4 regions of the Bacillus sp. URHA0034 genome follow, and region 3 is predicted to be linked to each of the others. Evidence: riboswitches for the same ligand, from Rfam matches in the RefSeq annotation. Region 3 holds a riboswitch; each other region holds the start of a gene.
What was found. A riboswitch is a leader RNA that binds a small molecule or an ion and turns the genes downstream of it on or off. The one in region 3 is predicted to bind cyclic di-GMP.
Positions count from the first base shown of each region.

Region 1: it holds a riboswitch for cyclic di-GMP, as region 3 does, so the genes downstream of both, ACZ9EE_RS21270 (anti-repressor SinI family protein) here and ACZ9EE_RS11360 (anti-repressor SinI family protein) in region 3, are expected to answer to the same signal.
Region 2: it holds a riboswitch for cyclic di-GMP, as region 3 does, so the genes downstream of both, ACZ9EE_RS03120 (hypothetical protein) here and ACZ9EE_RS11360 (anti-repressor SinI family protein) in region 3, are expected to answer to the same signal.
Region 4: it holds a riboswitch for cyclic di-GMP, as region 3 does, so the genes downstream of both, ACZ9EE_RS17950 (pectinesterase family protein) here and ACZ9EE_RS11360 (anti-repressor SinI family protein) in region 3, are expected to answer to the same signal.

Region 1 is NZ_JBWCDK010000002.1:3,999,612-4,001,814, forward strand. It holds gene ACZ9EE_RS21265 (VanZ family protein) at 1-284, opposite strand, end outside; cyclic di-GMP riboswitch class I at 791-874, shown strand; gene ACZ9EE_RS21270 (anti-repressor SinI family protein) at 905-1,027, shown strand; gene ACZ9EE_RS21275 (lactonase family protein) at 1,253-2,203, opposite strand, start outside.
Region 2 is NZ_JBWCDK010000002.1:187,381-189,583, reverse strand. It holds gene ACZ9EE_RS03130 (LbetaH domain-containing protein) at 1-136, shown strand, start outside; gene ACZ9EE_RS03125 (ECF transporter S component) at 374-904, opposite strand; cyclic di-GMP riboswitch class I at 1,136-1,219, shown strand; gene ACZ9EE_RS03120 (hypothetical protein) at 1,249-1,458, shown strand; gene ACZ9EE_RS03115 (CBS domain-containing protein) at 1,595-2,203, shown strand, end outside.
Region 3 is NZ_JBWCDK010000002.1:1,947,571-1,949,773, reverse strand. It holds gene ACZ9EE_RS11370 (hypothetical protein) at 1-206, opposite strand, end outside; gene ACZ9EE_RS11365 (DnaJ family domain-containing protein) at 338-712, shown strand; cyclic di-GMP riboswitch class I at 1,153-1,243, shown strand; gene ACZ9EE_RS11360 (anti-repressor SinI family protein) at 1,273-1,416, shown strand; gene ACZ9EE_RS11355 (helix-turn-helix domain-containing protein) at 1,462-1,791, opposite strand; gene map (type I methionyl aminopeptidase) at 2,108-2,203, shown strand, end outside.
Region 4 is NZ_JBWCDK010000002.1:3,304,715-3,306,917, reverse strand. It holds gene ACZ9EE_RS17950 (pectinesterase family protein) at 1-1,204, opposite strand, end outside; cyclic di-GMP riboswitch class I at 1,227-1,313, opposite strand.

The DNA of each region.
Region 1 (2,203 bases), 2.1 Mb from region 3:
AAGGTGAAAAGAAGAAAATCCAATATTCCAAAACCAATAAAATGGCCTGATTTTACTTTAATAAATTCAGAATGAACCAATGTAATATCATTAAAAATAAGGAATGAGGAAAAGTCAGGGTTAGGTATCCATTTAAATCCGAAGGTATGTAGGTACATTAGCTTCTCGATACTTTCCGTCCATGTATTTAATAATAAAAATAGTCCCCATAAAGTAATTAGTAGTAATTTAAATAAAGTGGGTTCTCTTTGTGAGTTTTTCTTCTCAATCCGTTGGTCACTCATTTTTTCCTTCTCCTAGTATTTTTATAATCATCTAATTTTTATATTACCATTGTTCTTTATGAAGAACAATAATTTAGATGCCCAGGTAGTAAAACAAAATCCTGCAATTTTATTTACAAAATTCTACATATTCTTTATAATGAACATATATTGTTCTTTGTTAGGAACAAATACCTAGAAAAGAAGGGAAGTCATGATCTATCCATTAATAGAAGAAAGAGATCAGGTACACATAGTGAAAGACTCTAACTGTTGTGTGTGTGGTCTAGAATTTAACTCGGAAAGAAAAATTAAAAGGAAAACCCTGAGAAAAATTAAATTCATTGAATTAGGTCAGGTTACTTGTGAGAAATGTGTTTTAAAACTTCTTAACTACTACTAAGTAATTTACAAAATTTGTCGAAAGTTTTGGAAATTTTTTCATTTAGATTGAAAGAAGACTATAGTACTATTAGTATAGTGATTTAAATATTTAATGCTTTAAAACTCTAACACTTTAATACTATACAAGATAAAGGCAAACCATTCGAAAGAATGGGACGCAAAGCTACAGGTCTAAGGTTTTTAACTAGGATGGCTGAGTTACCTAAAAAATAGTAACATTTTTAGGAGGGTAAATTGTGTCCGTATTAACTAATGCTGAAAAAGAACTAGATAGTGAATGGTTAGCACTAATTAATGAAGCTAAAAATCTAGGACTTTCCATTGATGAAATAAGGGATTTTATATCAAATCCTAAGTAATATTCCTTAGAAAATTTTAAAAAGCAGATTATAGCGTTCGAAATACTAAACAAACCATTAGGGGTACTACGCGGTAATTTTTCATAATATTCACAATGTACTATAAAAATTCTGCCACAATGCGCAGTATTTTCATTAAGGAGAAATGTACATAAATGCCCTATAACACAAAAAAACAGCTTAACCAATTGTTAAACAATTAGTTAAGCTGTTTTCTAAGTACGGTTAATAATTTAAAAACTTCACACAAACCCCATAAGGTACCGTAATATCAGAAGTAATCAATGTCAATCGACCAGAAACCTCGTCTCTTGCATACAACACCACATTACCTGACTCCTGATTCGCAGCCACCACAAACTTCCCGCTCGGATCAATCTCAAAATCCCGTGGCCAATCTCCTTCAGTCGAAGTATGCTCAACAAACGTAAGCTCACCATTTCCGGGATCCACACTGAACACCGCAATACTGTTATGCCCGCGATTCCCCGCATAAACATAACGTCCATTCGCCGAAATATGAATCGCACTGCCTTGATTATTTTCTTTAAAATCCTCAGGTAATGTAGAAATATATTGAACCTCACTGAAACGGCCACTTTCTGGATGATAATTTAACACGATCACCTCAGAGCTGAACTCTGTCATGACATAAGCCATGTCCCTATTGGGATGAAAGACAAGATGTCTAGGGCCGCTGCCTGCTTTTAAAGGCAAAAGGTCTACCTTTGTAAGCGTGCCATCGTCAGCGACTGCATATGTAATAACAGCATCAATTCCTAACTCACACACTACTAGATATTTTTCATCAGGCGTTAGTTCTGAATAATGGCTATGAGGCTTTTCCTGCCTTGGATCAGGCCCAGAGCCTTCATGCTCTCTAATTGAGGCATATGGTAAAACCGCTCCGTCCTCCTGGTTAATGAGATGTGATTGCACAAGCCCGTTATGATAATTGGCACCAAACACCATGCGGTTTTTGCTGTCTACACTAACATAACAAGGTGGTGCCCCATCTAATACTTGGCTGTTAATCGGTGTCAGTGAACCTGAATCCCCAATGGAGAATGCTGCAATACCTCCAGTATCCCCTTCTTTAACAACCGAGTAAAGATAGCGATTATCCTTACTGATGGCAAGGTATGTAGGATTTCCAAGTTCTGCAGCCACTTGAAC
Region 2 (2,203 bases), 1.8 Mb from region 3:
GGATGCACTGTCGCCGGTACCAGAGGATAGCAGGGAATTTGCTAGGGAAGTCCAAAGAGTCAATCAGGAATTCCCGGCATCTTATCATGTTTTATTTGGAGAAAATCGTTGTTCTTGTGGACTTGCTTATCACTAACAGGAAAGAAGCTGCCAAGCAATGGCAGCTTTTATTTCGTTCGGGTAGAATGTTAAGGATGGTGGATCAAGGAAGAAGTGCTGAAATGTTACGTTACCTTCACGGTAACAGATTTGTCTTACATTAGAAAGCCACGAGTCAATAAAAAAGCAGAGCTAATTCATTTATGAATTACTCCGCTTTTTTTATTGCGACTATTGGTTTTATACCTGCGAGAACGGGTACTACAACAGAGAACTACATCGTTCCAGCTCGTTTTTGTAAGCGTCCTACAAGAGGGACGACAATGATACCGGCAATGACGACCTGCAAAAAGTTTCCAGGGATGGAGCCGAATGGCTGAACCCAGTTACCATAAAGGATCACTTCGGCAAAATAGTAGCCCACGATTTTGATAATCAGTGCAGCGACAACAGCTAGTGAATGGACCAGGATCCTTTTACCCGGTACCTTTTCAGAAATAAGACCGGCTACAAAGCCCATTGCACCTACAATGATAAAGGTAAACGGCGCCCATGCTCCCCAGCCAGAGATTAAATCGAATAAGCCCATTCCAAAAGCGCCTGCGATGGCTCCTGTTTTTTTACCAATAACCAAGGCTGCTATAAAAAGAGGTACGTTACCCAGATGGATGAGTCCTCCGTTACTCATAATGGGGAGCTTTACATTGATAAACATTGTAGCCACTAGGGTTAATGCGATGAAAAGTGCATTGATGACTAGAGCTCTTGTTTTCGTTGATGCTGTCGGTGAGTATGTTGTATTCATTTGATAACCCCTCTCTTTTTTTAAAATAATATCATAATTTACTATAATCGCAATACTATAAATTTGTACAGCTACATATACTAAAAAACAACCATGAAGATATTTCCTTTTTCAATCAATTCCAATTGATTTTCAAATTTTTCTGTTAATGTCGAAATTTGTGTGATTTTATTTTGAAACATTTGAAATATATGTAATATAATTAATTTACTTTAATTAGTTAAAACATTTGATAGATAAAGGCAAACCACTCGAAAGATTGGGACGCAAAGCTACAGGTCTAAGGTTTCAAACTATGATGGCTGAGCTGCCTAAAATAGAATATATTTTAGGAGGCTTATATTTTGATTGCTCTTACTTATGAAAAAGCACTAGATATAGAATTGGAGGAAGTTAGTGACGAAAATATCGTAGAGGCATATGTAGTAAGCATACTAAATAAGTGGGACCAAAACTTAAGATTGTTGGAACAGGAATTAATGAAAAGAAAGTTATTTTTAGTTGCTTTAGAACTCTATGATCGAAAAAAGCGTAAGACCCTATTAAATCTGTAGACAATAGAACAAGATAATTGACGATAAAAGCAGGAGTTCCTAGATCATTAGGACTCCTCCTTTTTTATTCTGGGTATATAGATAAAATAGTATCAAACATTCATATTTAATAAGACATAAAAGAGGGGTTTAGAGCATGACAACAATAACAGATAATGAATTATCTGAACGTTTTGAAGTGGCTTTTAATAAAATTCATACTTGGCTGCAAAAAAATATTAAAAATGCAAAAACTGACAAATACACGGAACTGCTAAGATTAGGTTTTCCGATGCATTCCATCATAAGAAAACATTATGATGATTTAAAAATATTCGGCAGACTTAGAAACTCGATTGTTCATGACAAAGTTGAACAAGGGTTTTATATTGCTGAACCACACCTGAGCGTAGTCGAGAAAATTGAAACGATAGCCTCCAAGATTAATGAACCAAGGCCTGCCCTTTCCATTGCTACTAAGCCAGTTTTTTATTATTTTGAAGATGCAAAATTAAAGGATATTCTTACCGTCATTAACCGTAAAATGTATTCTGTTTATCCAATCTATAATCAAAATGGCTTCAAATGGCTCTTAACGGCAGAAGGGATCATTCAATGGTTTTCTCAAAACTTGGTCGGTAATTCGGTATATTTGGATGAGGTAAGAGTACAAGACCTAAATACTTTCAGTCGATCCCTTTTGGTTGAGTTTGTTGGTAAAGAAACAGATATGTTTGTAGTGGAAGAAATATTTGAAGAGTATCAT
Region 3 (2,203 bases):
ATATGATTTGGGAGCCAGCGGCCAGTATCTACACGCTGTTCATCCTCATCTTCGATTCTATTCTTAAAAGCTTCCTGAGTAACAATTAATTCTTCATCTCCAATGGCTTCCTTTACATGCTTTTCTGTTAGGCTGTCCTTTGGGAAATTACCTGGATGATTTTTCTTTTTGTGTTCAAAATGTTCTCCACGTGCCAAAGTTAACACTCCTTTCGTCTTCGCATGTAGTTTCCCCCAACATTCCTAAAAATAAATTGGAATCATTTTTCCAATTTAACTATAGTGCTGCAGTTGGTATAATTAAAAAAAGTCAATAGAGCGAAAAGGAGGCATTTCTTATGGATTTTTTTCAGATTTTGTCAGAAGACCGAATAAAAAAAGCGTATAAAGATGGCGAATTTGATTCACTGCCTGGCCTGGGCAAACCCATGCAGCTTGAGGATTTATCCGCAATTCCTGAGGACTTGCGTATGGCTTATAAAATAATGAAAAATGCGGGTTATACAGAGGATGAAGGACGCATACGTCAAGAAATGGTGGTTATTGAGGATTTACTGAAAAAATGTGATGATAATGAAAGGGAGAATCTTCAACGAAAATTAAATGAAAAGCTGCTAAGGTTTAATCAGTTAATGGCAAAAAGAGGAGTAAAAACAAATTCTTCCCTGTTTAAAAACTATGAGTTAAACATACAGCGTAAAATAAATAAATAATATAGTTGGTTTGGTGCAGTAGGAACTACTCATCACCAGCTTTTTTTCTTGTTCAACAGGTTTGCACATTCTGTCCAATAAAAAGCCAGCAACCACCATAAAGGCAATAGGAATCGAAAAATTCAAAACATGAATTAAGGTCATTTTACATTCACACCTTTTTTGAATTTTTTTATTTTAAGCATATTCACCTGTTGTTTATAATTAAGACAAATTTAACCTTCATAAACAAATTAGGGAAAATTTGTAAATGAAATGTGGTTATTTGTAGAATTATAGGGGAATTTAATTTAAAAAGTTGCTAGAAAATTAGTAAAAAATGACAAAAAACAACACATTCCAATTGTGGTAATCGATATAATGAACATATCACAAATGATTAAGTAAAAAGACCTAGATATAAACGGTTGGAAAAAAGATCACATTACTTAAGTAGGGAAAGCAGAAAAGGGCAAACCTGTTGAAAAGCAGGGACGCAAAGCCGAGGATCTAAGGCAGGAAAGCAGCTGCTAGGATGGCCGGGTTACCTGGAATACAGCGGTATTTTGGGAGTGAGTAGAATGGTGATTACTGAAAAAGAATTGGATGTTGTTGATCAGGAATGGATGGAGCTCATTTTAGAGGCAAGAAAAATTGGACTCTCCATCGAGGATGTGCGCAATTTTCTTACTCACGATGATTTAAAATCATCAGCTACATATTAAAAAAAAGCATTCTACAAAAATAAACGCTTTTGTAGAATGCTTTTTTTATTCATTATTATTTTGATTAATCCGCCACTTATTAAATTCGAGAAAATCCTTGAATTGCTCTTTTGAAACACCGGAATTCATGGCTTCTTTGACAAGATTCATCCAATCCGTATCTAAATCATCCTTATTGATTTGTTCGTGAATTAGATGCTCGACAGGAAGATTTAATACGCCGGAAATTTTCTCCAGAAATTGAATAGAAGGGTTTTTTTGTAAGTTTCTTTCTAATGAACTTAAATAAGATTTTGCAACTCCCGCTTGCTCAGCAAGTTCGGATAGTGACATCTTCTTTTCTAAACGATATTTTTTAACGCGATCACCAATCATTCAGTCTCACACACCTACATTTTAGTTTTTTCCGATAACTAGTGTCATTATGTTTTAATCGGACAGATTCTTTACATATATTCTATCAAAAAGTATGAACAAGTACCATATTAAGAACGGACTATTATTACAATATCATGAACAATGTGAATAATCTCCTAGACCTAGGACCTGTTGAAGGTATGTTTTGAAAAAAAGACTCAATAGCGTTAATATTAAATTGTTGCCATTATAGTATGAAAGAATAATGTTCTAATCAACACTATAACGAATAATCTGAATGTACATAAATATAATCAAAAAGGCAGGGAATCAGATGATTGTATTAAAATCACAACGTGAAATTGAAGCAATGAAAAAGGCAGGAGAAATACTTGCAGCCTGTCATAAGGAAATCGCTAAACTCATTAAG
Region 4 (2,203 bases), 1.4 Mb from region 3:
CTTTATTACTGGTTATTTGAACGGCATAGCTGCCAATATTCCCAGATGTTGTGCTCGTTGGCGCAGTAGGCCATTCAGAGCCATCAAAAGAATCATTGACAAGATATTCCTGAGCTACTTCCGGTTGAGGTTCAACAGGCACCGTTCCGGTCTTCACAGAAGCGACAGACGACTCTGTTCCTTCACCAGCTTCATTGACAGCACTAACCACATAATAATAAGTAGTAGTATCATTTTCCAAACTAGAATCCTGGTAGGCCGTTTCTGTTACATTTGATTGAATGGTATCAAATGGACCTGCTGCATTTGTACTTCTTTTCACATTGTAAGAAGCCGCATCGCTTACGGGATTCCACGAAAGATGAACAGCTGTATCTTCCGCAGACGCGCCTAATCCGGTTGGAGCAACTGGTACAGTTTGAACAGTCGAAACTTCTGTCATAGATGGTACATTATAAATATGAACGTTATCTAAGTAGATCGTCGATGTAGAGCTATTTCCTGTGTTAACATCGAAGTTTCCAAAATCTGTTACAGATTGATAGAATGGTAAGCCCTTAAGCTCAGCATTTGCACCACCGCTAACTGAAACATCATATTTTTGCTGATCCAGGTCTGCCTGGATTTTTACATGATACCAAGTTTTTGGCTGTAAAGATTCTACTAGAGTCGGAGTTTGATTAGTAGAGTCAGACGTACGATAGATTAGTTTGTTTCCGTAAGTTTCAAGTGACACCATCGCCGTATTCACACCGGCGTTTGTCAATCTAAAACGGTTGGATGGAGTACCTGAACCAAATGTGTCACCCATAAAATCATATTCAACCACAACAGTTCCCGTTGTTTGCTTTGTAAAACTGTTGTTATAGATTCGGGTGGACCCACCTTGGTCGGAAGCACTACCTTGATTGTCTACTATCTTTAAAACCTTGTGGTTCACTTGCAGCGGGTCATCTGCCACCTGTATATAGTTGGCACTAGGATTAAATACCCAGGATGCCCCTTTGTTACTTGTAATTGACACATTATAATTGCCAATTTTTCCTGTTGCAACATTGGTTGGGCTGCTTGGCAAATCAGAAGCTTCAAAATCATCGTTCACGAGATCAGCTTCAGCAGATGCCTTAACGATGGTCCCTCCAAATCCAGGAATGAACTGCACTACTAACAGTGCACACAACAAAACATTAAAAATCTTATACACTAAAAAGTCTCCCCTTATCTTGCCGGGCAGTCCAGCCATCCTAGTAAAAATTACCTTAGATCTGTGACTTTGCGTCCCAATCTTTCGATATAGTTTGCCTTTTTCCGACCTTTTAGTACTAGTAACAAAGTTATATTAACAGATTTGTCATGTCGGGATTTGTCGAATGTGAAATTGGCAGAATTTACACCTACTGAAAAAAAGCAGGCATAAAAAGTCGTATTTCAACGACCCTTTATGCCTGCTTTTTAATTCCACTTAGTAATGGAATTCCTTTTAACATTACTTACCTCAGTGGTACTAGTTATTTGAATTTGAATTTGTTTAGTTTCGTGGGATTTCATGATCTTTTGTCTTTCCACATGTTACACACTTATCTGTATAGTAGCTATATTTATGATGTTTACGGAGATAACAAATTATCCCCATTAATTTAGATTTAATCATTTGCAAATAGTCCTCCTCGTATTGCTATGGTAATAATCATAATGGAGGAATGTTATCAAACTATTACTAACAGATTAAAAACTATTAAATTCCTATTAAAATCAAATTAAGTTACGAAGCTAAGGGACGGTTCTCCTGCTCAGAAGCAGGAGAACCGTCCCTTAGCTCCCCAAAATCCTACAATAATATTTTCAAGATTCCACAATTTACCCCATTGATATTGTAACCGTTTTCATTTATAGTAGTATAAACACATTGGAAATGCATAATGGAGGTCTACAACTATTAATAGGAGTGGATAATTATGGACGAGCAAGGAAATCTATTAGTTGGATTATTGTGGGGTACGTCTTTAAGTGTTCCGTTATGGATTGCAGTTTTCGGTTGGATGAAACTTCTATTACATTTTGTTTTGTAGTAGAAATACTTTTTCATAAATATCATGTAAGATAAGCCAAACACTCAATTTCATAACTTCTTAGAATTCGACGCAAATGAAATTCGACAAAAAACGATAAAATAAGACATAATTCTTCACAAAGTGACAGGAAT